3 regions of the Blautia sp. 210820-DFI.6.14 genome follow, and region 2 is predicted to be linked to each of the others. Evidence: riboswitches for the same ligand, from Rfam matches in the RefSeq annotation. Region 2 holds a riboswitch; each other region holds the start of a gene.
The links. A riboswitch is a leader RNA that binds a small molecule or an ion and turns the genes downstream of it on or off. The one in region 2 is predicted to bind cyclic di-GMP.

Region 1 (7,487 bases), on a different contig from region 2:
GAAATATAAATAAATATCATCGTTTTTTATACGAAAAACTGAGAAAATTTGAGGGAAAAACTGCCTAGAAAAAAATGCGGCCGTAAAAATCCAAACAAGGATTTTTTACGGCCAAAAATAGAAAGTATTTATCAAAGTAAAAATATCCTGAACAAGTTGCAGAGCCAGAATGCTCTGTAACTGTCAGGATATTTTTGTTTGGTATTGTCAGCTCTAAAAAACGTTATTTACCGACAGCCACATTGTAAATGGCGGTTTCTTGTTAAAAACTCGAAAATCGTTATAATGAGTTTACCAAATAATAAGGAGGACTCAAAAATGAATTTAGGAGAAAAAATCAAAGAATGCAGAAAGCAGGCAGGTTTTTCACAGGAGCAGCTTGCTGAAAGACTAAATGTATCAGGACGAGCAATTACAAAATGGGAAACTAATAAAGGTATAGCTTGTGCCGGTTCGATTGGAACCATGCAATGATTATGGGTAAAGAGTTTGCTGGAAAAGTAACTCCCAGGCGGGTATGGGATAGCATTACACTTTGGACATTTCAATCTAAATTTCTGAATAAGGAACGTAAATTGATGACCATGCTCAGTTGCCCGAAATGCGGGATACTCAAGCAGGGTGTTCCCGATGATATAGACAAATATGCGGATGAAATTTTAGATAAAATGTGACTTAAATGCTATAAGCATAGAAACACAGATATTCAAGCATTTGCTTTAGGGCTTCGATGGGAAGACACACATTTTGTACAAGGCTTTGTGAAAGAGAAACGAACTTGAAAATAATCCAGTCGATCATGGGGCATAAGGATATTCAGACCACTATGGATATCTATGCAGAAGCGACAGAGGAGAAAAAACAGGAAACATTTGAAGGCAAAATCACAATGAAAGAAGCACAGAGCCTTATTGATAGTTGCTATGAAGAAAGACCAGTGCATTTGTCTGATGATGAGCGTACCGAAGAAGCAGATAAGGTTTCGTCCCGTATTGTTGAAATTCTTTCTGAAACAGCGTTCTCATTTTCTCCGAATGAGTATATTGCTATCCACCGTAAACTATTTCAGGGGATTTATAAACACGCCGGAAAGATTCGAGATTACAACATTACAAAGAAAGAATGGGTTCTTGATGGGGCAACTGTTATGTACGGTAGTGCATCCGAATTGAGAGCCACACTTGAATATGTTTTTTCGCAGGAGAAGGATTTTAGTTATAAAGGACTGTCAATGGACGAGATTATCCATCATCTGGCGGTATTCATTTCAAGGCTATGGCAAATCCATATCTTCGGGGAAGGCAATACGAGAACAACGGCGGTGTTCTTCATCAAATATCTAAGGACACTTGGATTTTCTGCAACCAATGATATTTTTGCGGAAAATGCGTGGTATTTCCGAAATGCACTTGTCCGTGCAAACTATACGAACCTGCAAAAAGGTATTCACGAAACAACAGAGTATCTGGAAGCGTTTCTCAGAAATCTACTTTTGAACGAGAAAAATGAGCTTCATAATCGAAATCTTCATATAAGTGGACTTTTGAATGAAGAAAAAGTGGACATTGGAGATAGAAAAGTGGATATTGAGAATGAAAAAGTGGACATTCAAGACAAAAAAGTGGATATTGAAAGTGTACTTTCCCAAAAAGGTAGTGACTTCTCAGTAAAAACGACGGTTCATATCCATAGACTCTTTGAAAAGTTTGGCTTTGATGAGGTGTTTGGAAGAAGTGCAGTTATGGAGATTCTTGAGCTGAAAGGTTCAGGTGCTTCAAAACTTCTTTCCAATTTGGTACAGGCAGATATTATTGAACCAGTATCTGGTTATGGAAAAGGAAAATATAAATTTAAGAATTATCCGTGATTGCAATGATGAGCAGCTTTTGCAAGGGTATTATTCATGAAGAATGTACTGGGTTTATGGACCAGACCAGAAAGATATTACAATTATCGGACTGGAACCACATCCGGGAGATAAGAAAAATAGCGCATACGACCGAATTTCACTGTCGGATTTGTAGAATAAAACTGAATATGGAACTAAAACACGAGCAGTTAGTCTAGGAAAAATAGGTTAGCTGCTTTTTTTATGCAAAAAGGAGATGCCGTGTATGGGATATGCACGTAAAGATGTAGAGAAGACAAAGAAAATAGCAAAGAAGAATTGAATGTAAAACTCCGTACTGGTCTTGTAGAAAACTATGATGCAGTGTATGTGGAAAGAAAAAACCAGAATTGTCTTTGGCTGAAAGGATTTATCAGAGAAATGTCAAAAATTCAAATAAAAAAATATAGATTTTTTATCCGACATTATTGACGCATAAATAACTTTATGATATTTTATTTTTGGAAAAATGTAAATTATTTAAAGGCAAACCTGCTGAAAGGTAGGGACGCAAAGCGAGAAGGGGCACTGACATATTTTGGCAGGTGTCTTTTTTGTATGCAAAAATGAGTACGAAAACTGGCAGGGACAGGTTCTCTGTATACAAATAAAAGTAGGATGAAGAAGGCATAAGACGAAGAGAGGATTTTTACAAAATGGGAAATTATGAAGACAAAATATATTTTTTAGGTGATAATGAACCGGGACAGACACAGACCATGTCACAGGCCGTACAGAAAACACTGGAAAATAATGGCGGGGTAGGTATAATGACAGGATCTTATGACCAAAACCTGTCTATTTTGTCTGTGGATAATCTGCTGTTGCATAGTACAGGATATACATTCGATACTTTCATGGAACAGACAAAAGGCTCATTGAGAAACTTCTTTTATGACGAGGAAGATATACTGGAGCGAGACCGTTTTTTGCAGCTTCACGGAACAGGGGAAGCACAGATCCTTGCAGCAGACGGTACAGTGAATAATGTACGGCTTTGTAAAGAGGATGCGACAGATGAGGCGGGCAGACAGATCTGGGTTATGTCCGTACAGGTCAACTGGGATCATGTAAATCTGGCACTGCTCAATGAGGCTATCTATTCCGGCTTCTGGTATTTTGACTGTGACGAAAACAGTGAGATTGTGAATGCAAACTGGAGTCATGAATTCCGAAAAATGCTTGGCTATCATGACACTCTGGACTTTCCGAATAAACTGGAATCCTGGTCAGATCTTCTGCATCCACAGGATAAAGAAAGAGTAATGGTGCAGCTTCAGGCGGCAATTAAGGATAAGACGAACCAGATAAAATACCAGGTAGAGTATCGTATGAGAATGAAGGATAATCAATACCAGTGGTTTCGGGCATCGGCAGAAGTAATACGCCGTCTGGATGGTTCTGCCAGCAGGATTGCCGGGATTTTTATTAACATTGATGGGGAGAAAAAAGAAATCATGCAGGCACAAAAATCTGCTGCTTTCCACCGGGCTTTTACGAAAGCAGATTTGTGCGAGTATTATGTAAATCTGGAATCGAATACTTTTGATACCTTTAAGGTTGAACCGTCCCTGATGACCGTCTTTGAACAGAGTTATACGTGGGATGAATTGATTCGGCATTTTGTGGATTCCTATGTTGTGGAGACAGATAAGAAGGCGGTATCCTCTTTTTACGACCGTGGTTATATTGCACAAAGGCTGAAGGGTCTGGAAACCGAATTGGCTTTAGAGTGCCGTATCACTCTGAATGGAGAAGAACGATGGGTCCGCAATGTGATCATACGAGGCGAAATAGAGGATTCAGAATATGCCATGATCTTTCTGCGGGATGTCACGGAGGCAAAGGTAGAGAGCGCACGGCATCTACAGATGGCAGCGGACAATGCTTCCATGGAGCTGCTGATCCAGAGTATTGTGCGGCTGGTTGACCGTTTTGTTGTTTGTGATCTGGAAAATGACAGATATGAATTCTATAACCTGAATGGTCAGATGATATATAAACCTCTGGGATTCTATCATGATTTCCAGATGCAGGTTCTTGAAAAGTATAAGACACTGGAACCATTGGATGCTCTGGATATCCTGACAGCACCGGAAAATATCCGGAAGAATCTGAAAAGTGAAAATGATATTTATAAGTTTGAGTATTGCAGCCTGGATGAAAAGACTTATAAAATCGCTTCTTATATTCCCTTGGAATGGAAGAATGGAAAGCTGGAAAAGGTATTGCTGGCATCCATGGATGTGACACAGGAGAAGAAAGCAGAGATTGAATCCCGTGAGGCACTGAAAGAGGCTTACTGGTCCGCAGAAAATGCAAATCGTGCGAAAACAGAATTCCTTTCCAATATGTCCCATGATATCCGGACACCGATGAATGCCATTGTCGGTCTGACGGCAATCGCAGGAGCAAATATTGAGAGTCAGGACAGAGTCATTGAATGTCTCAGCAAGATTACAGAATCAAGCCGACACCTGTTGGGGCTGATCAATGAAGTGCTGGATATGGCACGTATTGAAAGTGGAAAAATGACGCTGGCACAGGAGGATTTCAATCTGCCGGATTTGGTGGATAATCTCATTACACTAACAAAACCGGTGCTTGATGAACATAAACACAATTTTGATATACGCATTAATCACATTGAACATGAGGATGTCTGTGGTGACAGCCTGAGGATCCAGCAGGTGTTTGTGAATCTGATGAGTAATGCAATCAAGTATACACCGGATGGTGGGAATATTACTTTTTCCATAGAGGAAAAGCCAAATGGATTTTCGGAACTTGGATGCTATGAATTTACGATTGAGGATAATGGGATCGGTATGTCACCGGAATTTCAGAAAATCATGTTTGATCCTTTCAGCCGTGCAGATGACCACCGGACAACTAAGGTTCAGGGAACTGGTCTGGGAATGGCAATCAGCAGAAATATTGTGAACCTGATGAATGGCAATATTAAAGTGGACAGCACCTTACACAAGGGAACTAAAATTACAGTAACCATTTATCTGGAGCTTCAGGAAAAAGAAAAAGAACAGGACAGAAATCTGATGAATCTGCCTGTTCTGGTTGTGGATGATGATAAGACATGCTGTGAAAGTACAGTTGCTACACTGAAAGAAATCGGTATTACAGGTGAATGGGTTCTCTCTGGCAGAGAAGCTGTTGAGCGCTGCTATGCACGTCATGAGCTAAAAAATGATTACTTTGCTGTCATCCTGGACTGGAAGATGCCGGACATGGATGGCATAGAAACAGCCAGACAGATCCGGAAACGGATAGGGAAAGAGATTACCATTATTGTACTGACATCTTATGAATTCAGTGAGATTGAAGAAGAAGCAAAGGCTGCAGGCGTAGATGCTTTTATTGCAAAACCGCTGTTCCGTTCTAGGCTGACGGCTACATTGCGGCAGTTTACTTCAGGAAGAAAAGAAAAAACAGCAAGAAATTATCTGGATGAACTGTCAGAATCAGACTACACGGGAAAAAGGATTCTGCTGGTTGATGATAATGAGTTGAACAGAGAAATTGCTGGTGAAATTTTGCAGATGACAGGGGCAGAAGTGGAAACAGCAGAAAATGGGAAAATCGCAGTTGAAAAAGTGGAAGCTTCTCCGGAAGGATTGTATGATCTTGTTTTTATGGATATCCAAATGCCTGTCATGAATGGTTATGAGGCAACTGCAGCAATCAGGAGCCTTCCGGGTGAAAAGGGAAAACTGCCTATTGTTGCCATGACTGCCAATGCTTTTGCAGAAGATGTACAGCTGGCCAAAAATACAGGCATGAATGGACATATCGCAAAACCGCTGGATATGAATAAGCTGAATGATGTTCTGGAAAGCTGGCTGTAATTGCTTTCCAGATGTATAAAAACTGGTGGAGAGGGGCACCGAAACGATTGTTTTATTGGATAAGGCAGAGATAATTGTGGAGGCAGGATTAAATATGCAGAAAAATGTTTGAAAGAACATAAGGAGAACGCAAAGAAAAGCTAAGTTTTGTGTAAAGAAAAAAAGTTTGCTGTTAATTGTCGGAATCGTGTGGATGATAGCGGGCGTTATGTTTACAAGAAATTATTTTTTATATAATCAATTGGTAGAAGAGGAGCAGAATTAAGAATGAAAGAGAATACGTATAAACCACAGATTCCGGACATGATGGAAGCAATATTTGATGCAGCGTATCTGACTTTTGATCTGGTAGCCGCAATTTTGTTTTTTATATATGCAAAAGGAAACACATTATTTGTACTTTATGGAATTCTGACATTGACGCTTTGTGGAGGAGATGCTTTCCATCTGGTGCCAAGAATTATCAGAGCAGTACGCGGAACCAGCGATAAGATAAAAAGACAGCTTGGTATAGGATTACAGGTATCGTCGATTACAATGACGGTGTTTTATATTATTCTGATGTATATCTGGAAGTTTACATTCCCGGAATTTACGCTACCGGTAACAATTGAGGCCATCGTCTGGATATCGGCGGTTGTCAGAATTGTGATATGTCTGTTCCCGCAGAATAACTGGTGCACAGATGAAGGAAACATGAAATTGTCGATCATCAGAAATACAGTCTTTGCAGTGACAGGGATCGGAGTCATTATTCTGTATGCGATTTCTGCAAATGCAAATGGATATCATATGACAAGGATGGTTGCAGCGATTATTATTTCATTTGGTTGTTATATTCCGGTAACGTTATTCAGCAAAACAAAACCGAAGGTTGGATTGTTGATGATTCCAAAGACATGCGCCTATATGTGGGTTATAGCGATGGGACTCCAGCTTTTGTTTTAAAGCGGTAAAATTATTTATTTGCGTTATCTGCATAATTTTCGCTTGGATCAACAGGAAACTATATGGTATTGAACAACTGTGCGTTGCATTCTCGTTACTTCAGTGATGAGTTAGACGCACTATTTTTTTGAAAAAAGGCAGAACAAATGTTTGCGAAATGTTCTTGCATATGGTATAATAAAAACATGGAGGAAAATATGTTTAATATCAATAATAATGAACTTTCATATGGTAGAGGATATGTGTATTCCCTGCAGTATCATCTGGTATGGTGTACAAAATACCGGAAAAAGGTTTTAAAAGATGGTATTGATACAGAATGCAAAGAAATGCTCTATGACCTTGCAGAAGAATATAAATTTCAGATTCTGGCAATGGAGGTTATGCCGGATCATATCCATCTGCTTGTAGATTGCAGACCACAGTTTTATATCTCTGATATGATCAAGATCATGAAGGGGAACATTGCCAGACAGATATTTCTTGCTCATCCAGAACTGAAGAAGGAACTTTGGGGAGGGCATCTGTGGAATCCATCTTATTGTGCAGTAACGGTGAGTGACAGGAACAGGGAACAGGTATGTTCTTATATCGAGGGGCAAAAAGAAAAGCAGTAACCTGAAAGAACCCGTATTTATATTTGTAAGAAAGAGGAAAAAGATGAGGACAGTATCCAGTTATGGTGTAGAACTGCGAAAACAGAATATTCCGATCCGCCAGACACTGGATATTTATCGTTCTGCGGTCAGTTGTCTGATTGAGATCTATGCCCAGACATGGGATGAACT
Region 2 (7,487 bases):
CAAATTCAACATTGATGTCCGGAAGCTGCTCCTGGATGTATGGTGCATATTTTTCATACAGGTTTGTGCTCCATAAGTACACCGTGATTGTTTCTGCATCTTCTTTTTCCGTACTTTTACCGCCACAGCCTGAAAGAAGTGATATGCTCATCACCATCATTAAAAGTACAGCCAGCACTCTGTTCCATTTTTTCTTTTTCATTACGAATCCCCCCTCTGAGATTGTTTCCCACTAGTACACCAATTCATGAATTATCTTTACCAGTAGTTTCATATCAATAGGCTTAGAGATATGTTCATCCATTCCTGCTTCTTTTGCTTTTATTCTGTCCTCCGTGAACGCATTTGCTGTCATTGCAATGATCGGTATCGTCTTTGCATCCTCTCTGTCCATAGAGCGGATCATCTTCGCTGCTTCATAACCATTCTTGACCGGCATCATGATATCCATAAGAATCACATCAAATTCGTCAGGCCTGCTTTTTTCAAATATCTCAACAGCTTCCTGTCCATTCCATGTTTTTGTCACAACTGCGCCTTCATTCTGAAGCATAAACTCTGCAATTTCCATATTCAGTTCATTGTCTTCTGCCAGAAGAATATGCAGTCCGCGGATGGAAGCTTCTGTCTTTGCCTCAGTTTCAGCTTTGCTTTCCCTGTCTGTATCAATCCGGAACGGAACCCGGATCACAAAGGTAGTTCCTGCGCCTTCTTCACTTTCAAAGGTAATGGTTCCACCCATTTTCTCGACCAGCTTCTTTGAAATTGGCATTCCCAGTCCTGTTCCCGCAAATTTTGTGCGGCTTCCTGTGTGTTCCTGTGCAAATGGTTCAAACACACATTTCTGAAACTCCTCAGTCATTCCGATTCCTGTGTCCCGACAGACAAATTCCATTGTCGTCGTTTCTGGCTGTTCGGATGAAATTTCCATACAGCTGATATAAATCTGTCCGTTTTCTCTGTTATATTTCACCGCATTCGACAGAATATTCATCATCACACGTTTCACATACCTTGGACTTCCAATAAGATCCCGGTGTGTGATTTCTTTTTTCTCCCATACAATCCGGATATTCTGTTCTGCAGCAATCTGTTCGATCACAACAAGCACTTCCTCAGAGATTTTGATCAGATTAAATGGAACCTCTTCCAGAACGACTTCGCCTGACTCAAGCTTACTCATATCCAGAACTTCATTTACCAGCTCCAGCAACAGATTGGATGCCTCTTTCACCTTTGTCCTGTATTCCTTCTGCTTTTCTATATCATCGGCATAATGATCTGCCATATTTACCATGCCGCAGATTCCATTGATCGGAGTCCGGATATCATGGCTCATTCGCTGTAGAAACTCGGTTTTTGCCTCATTGGCGGCTTCTGCCTTTTTTGCAGCTATCAGAAGTTCTGCTTTATATTTTTCATCTTTTTCCTGTTCCAGCTTCTGGTGTGTCAGATTGGTTTTATATGTCCAGAGCCAGAATATACTGAATATCAGAAAATAAAGAAAAATAATGCTTATCACACTTAATGGAAGATTATGAAATACTTCCGTATCCGGAAGATATGCATAAATATAATAATCACGCTGCTTCAGCATAATTCCATAACATCCGGTTCCTTCGTTTTTCAAGTGAAAAATGTGCTGACTGTCTGTATGCTTTTTCATTGCCTGAACAACTTCGTTGTCGGCTGTATTCTGCCCCAACAGACTCTCATCATTGCTGGCAACAACTGTCCCGTTGTCTGCAACAATAATTGTTCCATCTTTCTGGACACTATAGCCGTTTAAAAGGCCCTGTATCGTCAGGGTATAGTTTCTGACAAATTCGGGAGATGTATAATAGTAGATTGCAACAATCCCCGGTGCATCTTTTCTGGCACAGGCTGCAATGTCGATACGTGACCCGTCTTCTCTGGTAAATCGTTCCGAATAAGATCTTTCTTCATATCCGGCAAAATCTATAATAATATTTTTTTGCAGGTATTCCGTAATCTCATCGGTCAGAGATTCATCCGTGCTGTATTCACAGTCCGTCTTTCCTTCTGCATTCAGTACAATGATACCATCCACCCAGAGAGTCTGCAGGTTTCCTTTCAGGAACTCCTGGCTCAGCTGACCACCGTTTTCTGTTTCCATGTCGATATTTGTACTCATTTGTCTGGCACTTTCAATCGCCCGAAGAAGACTTTTGGATTCCGAAGATTCATTATAATGGGTATAGGTGGAGCACTGCACTTTGACATAGTTTACAATCTCCACCATTCTTTTCTCTGCTTCTGCCTTTTCCGCATAAAAGAAATAAAACAGTGCGACTGTAGCCACACAGATTCCAATCAGACCGCCGACCAGCTGGATTCGTTTTTCTTTTTTCTTTCTCTCAATATCCAAGATCATCCACCTCCAGATACTTCTGGGGATCATCCAGATATTTTTCAACGATTTTCAAGCTCGTGCCATCCTGACGCATTTCTTCCAGCGTCTGTTCCATCTGCTCACAGATTCCTCTGTCATCATCTTTGGCAAAAGCAACACCTATTCCGGTAAGCATCAGTGGTTCTTCCAGGATACGGAAGCTTGCATCATAATCTTTCATATACTGGACAATAGATTCCTCATGTGCGGCAACTGCATCTACATATCCTTTCGCAAGAAACGTATAGATCAGCTCTCTGTGTCCAAGGCTGATCAGATTTTCCAGTTTGGGAATTCTCTCATCCGTCCGATTCAGAAAGATGCCTTCCGGTTTGGTTGTGGACTGAACAGCCAGGTTCTTTCCTTCCAGGTCACTTAGTTTATAAATGTCACTGTTCTCATTTACAGCAACCACTTGGCGGCTTGCTATGTATGGTCCTGCCCAGCGGTAATCATCAAGACGCCCTTCCATGGAAAAGCAGCCCATGATACAATCAATTTCTCCGCTCTCCACCAGTTCTTTTTTCTCCTCCCAGTCAATCTGGACAACGTCCACCTGATATCCCATTCTTTTGAAAGCTTCTGTAGCCAGTTCTACATCTATACCCGTCGGTACACCATCCTCATTCAGATAATTGTATGGTGGATAGTTATCTCTGCCGAGCGTGATGACCGGCTTTTCGGTTTCTTTTTTACTGCTGTCTGTGTTTTTACACCCTGTCAGGGTGACCGCCAAAATTCCCACAAGCAGAATGCCTGCGATCCCTCTTTTTCCTTTCATTTTCCTTCCATCCTTACTGTTATTTTGCTTTTTTTCTCATATCAGCTTCTTTACCATTTATCACACTTCAGTGACCTGCGGTTCGGTGCCCCCCCGCCGCCACCGATAAGTCATTCCTCAAAAAAAGCACTGTCAGACAGACAGTGCACATCATCATCTTATGCAACTGGCTGCCATTTTACAGGCCCTATAGCTTTGCGTCACAGACTTTCGTCTGCTTTGCCAATTATTTTCTATTACAGCTTTCACAAAGAGGTAATTTTATAGCATCCCAGTATCTCACTATGTGTGAGCAAAACTTCACCACACTAATATATAAAAAACCAAAAAAGAGAACAATCGATATATATGTATAGGTATATATTCGAACTGTTCTCCTGCTTCTGCAAAAGTCATTTTCGTTTATATGTTTTTAATGATATCACGGAAAGTTACGTTTGTCACCCAAAAGTTTGCTAATCCAAACAAATCAAATACATTCCATAATTATCTTCTCACATCTATCATATCCCAACTGCCACCATAAGCATCTGAACCGGAAATACCAGTGTCAAAGCATTTAATGCCGCTTCACTGCCCTCTCTCATATTTCCCACAAATGCGCTGTCTACAATGTTATAGACCGCCTGCAATGCCATGGATAAGATCATCGGGATTCCCATCTGGATCATCAGCTTATTCACCGGCATATCCTTCATTTTGTTACTTTCCGCCATTTTGTTTTACTCCTCTCTTTTCTGGCACAAAAAAAGTGCACACCCTGTCTTATAAGCTGGACTTACGCTCACAGGCTACACACTTTTTCATTGCAAATATTATATTTTACCGGCACTTTTATTCCGTAAATGTATATCGTACAAAAGAGCCGTTATTATCACCTGTTACTATTACAACGTCTCCATTCTCGTTACTTGTGGTTTCCAAGATAGGAAATCTTCCGTTTTCTTTTACATAAGCTTCCGGGCTGGCTGCTTCTGCCTCGATCAATGTTTTTTTACTGTATTGTTCTCCTCCACATGGATTTATATCCTCAATATTCTTTTTCTTTCAAAAGTGATTTTTACTAAAATGAGCCTTCTGTTTTTAGGCATTATTACTATGACTTTTTCCTTTTTTCAAATCTTCTACGATTTCGTTATAGCGTTTTTTGTTTAATCGATAAAAGAATAAAACAATTGCCGTAACGATCCACAGGATTCCCGGAATTGTCGAGAATGCATGTTTCATGATTGCGATTACTTCCGGATTCTGTGCCTGGTTTGCTACATAACCATATTTTCCAAGCAATGCTGCGAGAAGCGCTGTGCCAATCGCCATTCCGATTTTATTTCCAAGAGAAACAAAAGCATACTGGAATCCATCATTTCTAAGTCCCGTCTTCCATTCGCCATATTCCACACAATCCGGAATAATTGCATAAATTGCTGTATTAAACCCAGAGAAAAAGAACTGTGTAATCCCGGCGAGCGCATAAAATGCAACTGGTGATTCTTTTACATTGAAGAAGTACATTGCCAGCATTGCAATACCTGTGAGCAGTGCAAAGATCGATGCAGTTCTTCCTTTATTATTCAGCTTCCGAAATACTGGCTGAAAGCATGCTGCACCAATAATGGACGGAATGATAATACACATAGAATATGTTGTATAATAAGAAGCATTTCCCTCTACATAAGTAAAATAATATAAAATATCTGCATTTCTTCCATATAATGTAAATCCAAACAACACCTGTCCAACCAAAGCCAGAAGATATGGTTTGTTCTGCATAACTGCTTTCAACTGTACTTTTATTGAGATTTTTTCTTTCTCAGGAATTGCTACCTGTTCTTTTGTCTTTGCGAAACAGAAGAAATGACAGGCAGCAAAGATACATCCATAAATAATTGCAACAAACAAATAACCATTCTTTGCACTGCTGCTTCCCAGCTTACTGATCAGCGGCACTGTCACAATATTGATGATTCCTATCGCAATCATTGCTGACACAGAACGGGAAGTATTAATCTTGGCACGCTCATCAATATCCTGTGTCATAGCACCACAGAGTGTTCCATATGGAATATTTACACAGGTATAACCTAATACCAGCAGGCAATAGGTAATCACCATATAGATAATCTTCGCTGTATTTGACCAATCCGGGTGTGCCCAAAAAGAAAGCACCAGAAGAATCGCTGTAATAGGCGCAGCTACAAGAAGCCATGGGCGATATCTGCCCCATCTTGTATGAGTCTTATCTGTCAGACCGCCTACGATTGGATCATTGATCGCATCCCAGAATCTTGAAAAGAGCATCAGGGCTGACACTGCAGCCATACTGATTCCAAACACGTCTGTATAAAAGATCATCAGAAAATTACTGACAAACATCCAGCTGAAATTACAGCCTACATCTCCAAATCCATATGCGATCTTACTGATCAGTGGCACTTTCCCATTATTACTTTCGTTCCCCATATCTTCCTCCCTGTCAGAATGTTGTTGGAATTCTATTTTTCCTGAACGTTAATGATAACTTTCATGGTAGTCTCGCGGTTGTCATCAATATACTGATATGCCTTCAGATAATCCTTAAATGCAAATGTTTTGGAGATCAAAGGTCTTAAATGCACCTTCCCATCATTTACAAGTGTGATTCCGTCGATATAATCATCATGACGATACATCATAGTACTCTTGATATCCAGTTCATGATCATTTGCGACTGCAAGATCAATTGATGCCATGCCTGCAAATACAGCTACCAGAACAATCACGCTTCCTTTTCTTGCATATTTGATAGCCTGTCCCATTGTGATATTATTTCCTGCACAATCATAGATCACATCCGCTTTATCCGGTCCAAATGCTTCAACCATTGCCTCCCCGAAATCTTTCTCTTTTGTATTTACACATACATCAATGCCGCATTCCTTCGCTTTATCCAGGCGAAGATCACTGACATCAGTAATCATAACCTTTGCTGCTCCCATCCCTTTCGCAGCCTGTGCAACCAGATTTCCAATCGGACCAGCACCAAGAACTGCAATGTTCATTCCTTTTACATCGCCCATCTGCTTCACAGCATGTACAGCTACAGCAAGAGGCTCGATCATTGCACCTTCTTCATAAGACATCTCTTCCGGAATCGGTGTTACCTTGGATGCATCTACTGCAAAATACTCCGAAGCAGTTCCTGTTGTCTGGAATCCCATAACTTTCAATTCTTCGCAAAGATTGTATTTTCCGTGACGACATGGATAGCAGTGTCCGCAATAAACCTGCGGTTCAATTGTTACTTTCTGTCCCTCACGTAAACCTGAAGCATCTTTTCCTACTTTTACGATTTCTCCTGATACTTCATGTCCCTGCGTGACCGGATATTTGGTAAATGGATGTTTTCCATGATATACATGAATATCCGATCCACAGATTCCAATGTTCATGATCTTGACTAATACCTGATCATCTTTTATTTCCGGAACCGGAACTTCTCTAAAAATAATTTCTCCTGGATTTGTCATTACCTGCTGTAACATAATTAATTCCTCCTTTTTTTATTGTCTTTTATTAAACGTTTTATTAAAGTAATTACATTATTATTCACTTGCCAGTATTTGTCAATATCCTTTTATTCACTTCTGCCTATTGCACAAGTTTGTTCCGTTGATTTTATGCATTTTTACTACAATATTAAGAAGTAATTTTCAACAAAACAAAAATCCAGAAAGAAAACACTCTTTTCTGTGTTTTCTCTCTGGATTTTAAATTTATGATGCTGACATCATAATTACATATTTTTTATAAATTCCTGCAGGAAATGCTTTGCCGCCCCCACTGCAGATGCCTCTCTCTTGTAAGAACACATTTTCAGATATCTCACATCATGGTCGAAACCATTATATTCCATTACTTTTTCTCCTAATGGAATCATATACTCTGTAAGATATCCTCCAACTTCACCTCCAAGAATAATATCCATATCATACGCCATTCGTAAATTTGATATCAAAATTGCCAGATTTTTCAAATATTCCTGCCAAAGGTCTTCTGCTTTGGTTTCCTTATTTTCCAAACTCTTCATAAACTGTTCCAGCGTCTGGCATGTTTCATCTGTCAATGCACTCGCTGCACAATAAGCATCCGCACATCCCAGCTTTCCGCAATAACATTGCTTTCCTTCCGGGACCAGAATCATATGCCCAAATTCACCGGCTTTCTGATTCTCTCCCTGTATTAATTTTCCATCAATACAAAATGCTCCACCAAGAGTATTATTCAGAGACAGATACAGTGCATTTTTATATCTGT
Region 3 (7,487 bases), on a different contig from region 2:
TGATCACCATTCACCCACTCATGCTGAATATTTTCTTTTATGATTGTAAGGGTCTGCTGCTTTTCATATATTTGAGTATGAAATATAGTGTCAAGTTCCTGTACAAGATCCAGAATAGAAAAGTCAGAATATTTGAAGACTGTTTTTCCTGCCTCAATCTTACTCATATCCAGAACATCATTAATAATTCCTAGCAGATGCTGTGATGAACTATCTATTTTATCTGCATACTCTATAACTTTTGCTTTATTACCTGCATCATGTCTGATCAAAGACGTGATACCAATGATTGCATTCATAGGTGTGCGAATATCATGTGACATATTAGACAGGAAATCCGTTTTCGCCTTATTTGCATTTTCAGCTGTCTGTAAAGCCTCTGTTGCAACGTTCTTTGCCTTTTTCAGTTTTTGATTGACTACTTCCATTTCCTTCATTGTTTGTAAATGAAGTTCATTCTTTCTTTTTTCATATTCTGCTTTTTGATCTGCAAGACTAAGTCTGGAAATACTGTAGAATAATCCAGCAAAAAGTAAAAGTATAAAACCTGCCATGAGTATTGTTGTAAACAGCACCGTTTTCTGGTAATCCATCAGCACATTGTCAACAACTCCCTTTGCCACAATGCATACCAAAATGGTGTTGTTGCTTTCTATCGGGCAATACCCCAGATAATAGGGGTTCTGTTTTCCCAAAAGGGCAACTCCGGATTCTCTGTTATCAAACTTCTTTTTGAACCAATCAGCCTCTTCTTCTGTAATGGCCTGTTCCCCTTTTAAATGTTTTAACAAAGAATAATTACGCTGGTATTTATCTCCACTCTGGTTCGTATACGTAATATTTCCGTCATTATCCAGCATGAACAAATATGCTTTCCCGTCATAACCTTTCAGTTTTAACATGGAATCCAGTTTCGAATGATCATACACAGTTCCAATTGCCGTATAAGTTTCCCCATTGATCGTATATTCCTGACATGGAATTGCAACCAGATAACCGTCTTTTTTCTTCTGATCATAATCAAGACGCACCAGTTTTCCAATATTGTATCCATTCTTTAAGTCCAGCAGAAGTTTACTTGGCATATCAATCCGCATTTTTGTTCCACGTGCTGATATTGCCTGACCATTCTCCTGAATGAATATAAGGGTACTTTCCGATTCTTTTTCCCATGCTTCAAAGAAACTTTTGTTCACATCCGTTTCAAGAGACAGCTCCCTCTCATGAAGTAAAAATTCCTCAACCAACTGCAGCTGGCTGTAGTATCCACTCACCTGAAGATCATAGGTCTGCTGTATCTGTTCAACAACAGCTCCCATACTGCTTTTTCCATTTTCGCTGATATACTTCTTAGACTTACTTATCAGATACTTGATACAACCTAAGCTTAAAAGAATCATAAGTAGTATAAGCAACAGCCTTGTTATTTTTTTTCTTTTATTTACCGTTTGTTCTATCTCCACTTTTACTGTTCAACCTCTATATAGTCTTCCGGTGCTGACGGCTGCTGTCCTTTTGACATTGCTTCAATCCATGCACTTGATAATGTTGTCTCTTTAAGCTGCTCAATCTCACATTTCGGATTTATTTTTTTCAATACAGACATTGTGGTGTCTGTAAGAAGAATAGAGTATTCCTTTTCTTTGTCTATTTTCTTATCATTAACTGTCAAGTCCTTTAACGAACATCCACTTTCCTCTTGATTGACAATCATTTTCATACCGGATGCAATTGGTAATTCGTATTTATTGGTTACGTAAAAATTCTCATCCGCATCGGCGAGATAATTTTTCACGAGTTCACAAACCTGTTTACCATTGATTTTTGCAACATATAATGCTGTATCTGAACTCTTCGCTGTCATCATGCCAACCCGGCTGCTGGTGCATTCTCCTTTGTACATAGAGGAAGTGAAATAATAATATGGCGCCAGAGCCAGCTGTGCATCATTTTCTTCTCTGATCGTAGTTAAAATGGAAGATGCTGCATCACGGCCATTTCTATCGTTCAGTGAAATGGAATATTCATTTTCAAAATTCACCGTTGCTTTTTCTTCTGGATCTTTACGATTCATTACACTACGAAAAGTATCATAAGCCTGTGTTTCATCCATTTCCCCTGACAGTAATCCGTGAACAGCCTCAAGACTTGCATCAAATGATTTTTGAGCGGAATATCGGATATAAACAGCATTATTATTAATTTCCTCTTCCAGTCCAGGCACATCCTGCATCATGGTTGGAACATCTGTATTCAATGAAATAACACCGCTTCCATCCGCAATCAGCTTTTGCCCCTCTTCTGAAATCATACAATCCAGCACATCCAGTGCAGTATCCAGTTTCTCCCGGTCTTTTTCCAGGTTTTTGTTAAATGCAATGTTTAAGGACGGAGTCATGTACACATAGGATTCATCCGATGTCTGTGAAAAGTAAGGAATACGGATCAGATCTGCATCCATCTGTTTCTGCAGCTGCTGCATAACCGTCGGATGTCCATGAAACATTGCTGATTTTCCCTCGACAAACATCTGGATTCCTGTATCGACGTCAATATTGATATCTTCTTTACCAAAGTGCGAGTCTTTCAGAAACTGGCTGGTTTCTGAAAAAATACGTTTCCATAATGCATCATCAAACTTTACTTCATCCGATGCAGTCTCTGCACCGTTTCGCCATTCAATACCATCCAGGCTTGTGAACTCACCGATTGCCGCCGCCTGGATGATCTCATTATTAGACCAGTCTTCACCAAGATCCATGGAGTACGGTTTTATGCCATTATCATAAAACTGCTGACATGCCTGTACATATTCCTCATAATTTTCCGGAATCTTAATTCCATACTGATCAAACAGTGTTTTGTTGGCAATGATCGTCTGCGGAATACCACAGATTGGCAGCCACTGGATTTCATCCTCCGCATTCTTATAATATTGCAGCGCATAAGAATAATACTTGGAAACAACATCATAAGAAGCAAAATCCATAAGATAAGGCTGTAAGTCCTGTGCATCTGTTCCGGAGAATCGACGTACTGTTATGATATCCGGTAATTCATCATGTTCTTTAAAATAACTGTATAAATCGGTATCATTGTTACCAATAATAAATTCAATATCCTGATCAGAAAACTGTTCATGGATATAGGGTGCAATATTTTTCATCAAACGATTTTCCCACAGATAAACGGTAAGATGATCATCATTTTTAGATACTTCTTTCTTTGACTGTCCACATCCAGACAAGACAGCAGATGCTACAAGTACACCTGACACCACTGCTGTCAGACAACGTTTTGCCTTTTTCATACTTTTATTTTCCTCATTCTTTCCTGATAAAATCATTATTGTTACATCTGCGAAATAACACCGTAAAAAAGCACCGTCAGACAGACAGTGCACCTCATTTCATGCAACTGGCTGCCATTTTACAGGCCCTGTAGCTTTGCGTCCCAGACTTTCATCTGGTTTTCCGATTTCCTTATTATAGATATAACTTTTAAACTTATGCAAAAAAACTGATTTTATTATACTTTAACGTTCTACTATGCACAAGAAAAAAAATTACCGTTTTAACGTTCAAAAACAAAAAAAGAACAGCCGATACATATACTCGAACTGTTCTCCTACTTCCGAAGTCCACGCAGCATTGACATTACTGTTTCCTGCTCATTTGTACTCAGATCGTTCCATATCCCTAGAACTTCTTTCTGTTTTTCTGTCAGATTCTCTGAATTACCTTCCTGAAAAAACTGCGATAATGTCACGCTTTTCACATAAAGATGTTATTTTATCCGCAATAGGAAGTATACGGATAAAAAAAATATAAAGATACTTTCGTTTCCGCAAAAGTCATTTTCGTTTATATCGTTTTTATAATATCATAGGTTGTTTCATTTGTCACATAAAATTTTGAAGCACAAATCAGCTCCTCTCTCCGGCCTATCTTTTCCGATTTATTTAACTTTTTCAGGCAACAGAAAAACCCGTAGAACCGAAGTTCTACGGGTATCTTACGTTTGGACACAACGTTATCTTACGATAACAAATCTATATTCAGATTGTATTACTCGATGATTGTAGCAACACGTCCTGATCCTACAGTACGTCCACCTTCACGATACTTTAATCCCGTTTTACCTCATATTTTTTATGGTTTTCTCTCCAAAATACAGTGAAAAACGGCTGAATTGCACCACCTATTTTGATTTGCCTGATTTCTTGGCACCGTTTTGGCACCGGAGAATACTCAAACCGATTTTCTTCTGTAGATACTAGATACTTCTCTACCAACTTTATATTGCACCGGTAATTTTTAACTGTTATAATCGAAACATGGGTGCTACCATAACGGTAGGCGGTTAGTCCTTCTCCAGAGGGACTGTGACCCTCTGATTACATAGAAACCTGTAAAGGAATCCATTGGAAAGGAGGGCTAAGCCAATGAGTATTATTGACTTCATAGCAGTAGTGAGCTTCGGCTTAACCTGCTTTAGTATCGGATATACATTAGGCAAAGATAATCATAAACCACAAAAATAACCGCCCTGGTCTGGTAAACTAAGCGGTTATCTTTGATGATATTCTAAATAGTAAAACGGACTAACCGTCTATCGGTAGCACTCTTTTTCTATAATCATATTAGCACGCATCTGTGGAAATGTCAAAAATTTTCTTCTTTCTCAACTATATCTATTTCCATACATTTTTACAACCTATTTCAAGTGTTCCTCAAAAATTAATTCGAGTTCCTTATTCCCTCTCAAGAATTCATACTCTTTCTTATTTTCAATTTCTGAATACAATTCACGAACAAAATTTTTTCCAACTCCCGAAAAGGCTTTTCCCTGTGCAGTATCTTCATACCTGTAATACAAAGGGGATTGTGTCATATTCCAAGGCTTCTGTGATTCACTTAATAATTGCTTAATTAACTGAACACATTTTTCTACATCTTTTCGATATCCAGCAATCAGCAGATATGGCACTGTGTTGCCGTAATTCCATAGTCCAAACAACGATATCATGTGATCTGTAATCTCAGCAATTCTCTCTGCTTTATCATGATTTCCTGTTTCTTCTTCCATTTCAATTAACTTATACAAGTAGCTTTGAATATTGACAACTGCCTGTAGCAGTTTCCCTTCCAGGAATAACGCAGCAGTGTCTGTTCCTTCCTGATGTGCTAATACACTTGTTTTCATAATCGTTGCATCAATTACAGTATCAGGAATTTTTTTCAAAAGGGCATTTGCTTCTTCATATTTCTCCATTTGGACATATTTTGTTGCAAGTATAAAAACACTTGAATTTCTCACTCTTTCATCCTGACTGTCTGCTGTTCGTTCCAGCCACTCAATAATAGCTGTATTATATTCCATTCGTTCTTCGCCATTAAGATCTGACAAAGTCAAAGATCCGTTCAGAACGGTTGCGATCGTATATATTAATAAGTCGCAATGAGGATACTCCTGTATTTTACGAGATGCCATCTCGAAAGCCTCTGTAAAACTGTCCAATGAAACTTCCGAAAGTTCATTCACAAATTGTCCAATCTCTTTTTCGGTCAATTCTTCACGAAACGAAAACAATTCATTCATATCAATTTTCAATAATCATGCCAAAGCTGGAAGTAATGAGATATCCGGATATGTATTTCCCTTTTCCCATTTATTTACCGCAGGAGTAGAAACACCCAGATAATTTGCCACCTGTTCTTGTGTTAATCCCTCAGTTTTTCGATAGTTTTTTATCTGCTCACCAATACGCATTGTTCGCACCTCCTGTCCTTATTTCCATTATAGCGTTCCCAATACATGTTTACAATTGAGCCTTTGTTTACTTATTACTTTCTTTTTTTAACTTTCAATTAATTTTCTCTAATATTTATATCATCAGCAACAAACTGCCCACAAATTTAAGAACGGGCTACTAACCCTCAAACGACAGTGCATTACATTGCATCAGCTAAACCAACCTTGTTATCCTGAATCACCACTCCTTCATCTTCGCTTCATGCCTATTTTTCATAATTTGCAACTGGTATATAATGACAGGGATTAGAAAAATCACAGCAACTATGCCTAAAATAACAGACCGATTTACGGTAGCAAATGCCACGAGCATAAGCATTAATAAAAGCCAGGGATTTCGCAAATTACTGTAATAATTTGCCCTATCTTCATAGGACGTATGAAGTTCAAAAGGTTTTCCATCATTTTCTTTTTCTACAATCAGCAATTCCCTGTTAAATGTTGTAGTGTTTGTTGCAATACGACCGCCAATTTCAGCCCACGGACGCCAGCGAACTTTACCAACAGAATAATTAAGATTGATATTTTTATAGAATACGGAATATCCCATTTCTTCCAAGAAATCATGGTAATCTTCAGCATTAGCTTTTGATTTTTGTCCTATAAACTCCACGCAATATTGAACTTGACCTGGCTTACATTTTTCAAATTCATAGAGTAATTTTCCCGTTCGAATAAGGCGATAACCTTTTTCAGCCATCTTATTCAGCCAGTTTTTCTGTACCGTCAATAGCCCGCCAAAAAAACGATAACACTTTTTGCTCATAATGTACCTCCTACAATTCCGCTTGCAATACCTACAAGTTCACGAAGTCTGATAAGTTCTTTTTCAGCTATCTCCTTTCCTTTTACAGTGATAAGATACTCTTTTTTTCTACCTTCACTATCTCCGAAAAGCTCAATCCATCCCTTTTCCTGCATTGAATTTAATGCACCATATAAAGTGCCTGCTCCCAATGAAAGCCGCCCACCTGTTTTTTCTTCAATGAACTGCATGACAGCATATCCGTGTTTAGGTGAATAGAGTGAAAGCAAAATATAGAATGTCACTTCTGTGAGTGCACCACTTTTCACATTATCCCTCATAGCATCCCCTCCTTATTACGGTTACTGTAATAACTATATCAGTAACCGTAATAAAAATCAAGAGATGTGAAATAAATCTTAATAAGCCGGATAGTATTATACTTTTCCTGTTCAGTCCTTTACAACCAATACTTATATATACAGAAAAACCCCAGAAACACAAGGTTTCTGGGGTATCTTACGTTTGGACACAAGTTATCTTACGATAACAAATCTATATTCAGATTGTATTACTCGATGATTGTAGCAACACGTCCTGATCCTACAGTACGTCCACCTTCACGATATCAGACCGATGTATTATGGTGTGCAAATGGTGATTTTTTGTGTGATTCGTATGGGAAAATCCGCATTTTCCACTGTGTCCGTATGGTTTTTGGGGATTTTGTTATCATAGTGTTATCACTGCATTTTTAGTTTTTCTGGCATATTTTTTCTCACATTCGTAATCTCTTTATTTAAATCTTTTATATATTCTTTACACACATCTATATATAATCCTGTTTTATATTCTGGATTTTCCAAAAACTGTAATTCAACGGGATATTTTGTAATCTCCGTAAGTAACTTTACAAATATGCTTTTCA

Region 1: linked by a shared signal. The riboswitch ahead of LI112_RS14870 (response regulator) and the one ahead of LI112_RS10615 (ABC transporter substrate-binding protein) in region 2 are both predicted to bind cyclic di-GMP.
Region 3: linked by a shared signal. The riboswitch ahead of LI112_RS02150 (ABC transporter substrate-binding protein) and the one ahead of LI112_RS10615 (ABC transporter substrate-binding protein) in region 2 are both predicted to bind cyclic di-GMP.

What each region holds. Positions count from the first base shown of each region.
Region 1 covers NZ_JAJCKS010000027.1:27,943-35,429, reverse strand. Annotated here, with positions in the region: gene LI112_RS14885 (transposase) at 1-68, shown strand, start outside; gene LI112_RS14880 (helix-turn-helix domain-containing protein) at 319-474, shown strand; gene LI112_RS14875 (Fic family protein) at 731-1,867, shown strand; cyclic di-GMP riboswitch class I at 2,364-2,424, shown strand; gene LI112_RS14870 (response regulator) at 2,545-5,751, shown strand; gene LI112_RS14865 (hypothetical protein) at 6,019-6,699, shown strand; gene tnpA (IS200/IS605 family transposase) at 6,897-7,316, shown strand; gene LI112_RS14855 (transposase) at 7,360-7,487, shown strand, end outside.
Region 2 covers NZ_JAJCKS010000013.1:14,765-22,251, forward strand. Annotated here, with positions in the region: gene LI112_RS10605 (extracellular solute-binding protein) at 1-202, opposite strand, end outside; gene LI112_RS10610 (ATP-binding protein) at 233-2,395, opposite strand; gene LI112_RS10615 (ABC transporter substrate-binding protein) at 2,379-3,194, opposite strand; cyclic di-GMP riboswitch class I at 3,353-3,428, opposite strand; partial or broken gene LI112_RS10620 (MATE family efflux transporter) at 3,701-3,910, opposite strand; gene LI112_RS10625 (MFS transporter) at 4,278-5,654, opposite strand; gene LI112_RS10630 (zinc-binding dehydrogenase) at 5,687-6,715, opposite strand; gene LI112_RS10635 (ROK family transcriptional regulator) at 6,967-7,487, opposite strand, start outside.
Region 3 covers NZ_JAJCKS010000001.1:487,052-494,538, forward strand. Annotated here, with positions in the region: gene LI112_RS02145 (ATP-binding protein) at 1-1,319, opposite strand, end outside; gene LI112_RS02150 (ABC transporter substrate-binding protein) at 1,466-3,310, opposite strand; cyclic di-GMP riboswitch class I at 3,410-3,485, opposite strand; gene LI112_RS02155 (hypothetical protein) at 4,717-5,382, opposite strand; gene LI112_RS02160 (helix-turn-helix domain-containing protein) at 5,617-5,772, opposite strand; gene LI112_RS02165 (DUF2812 domain-containing protein) at 5,993-6,580, opposite strand; gene LI112_RS02170 (PadR family transcriptional regulator) at 6,577-6,900, opposite strand; gene LI112_RS02175 (hypothetical protein) at 7,303-7,487, opposite strand, start outside.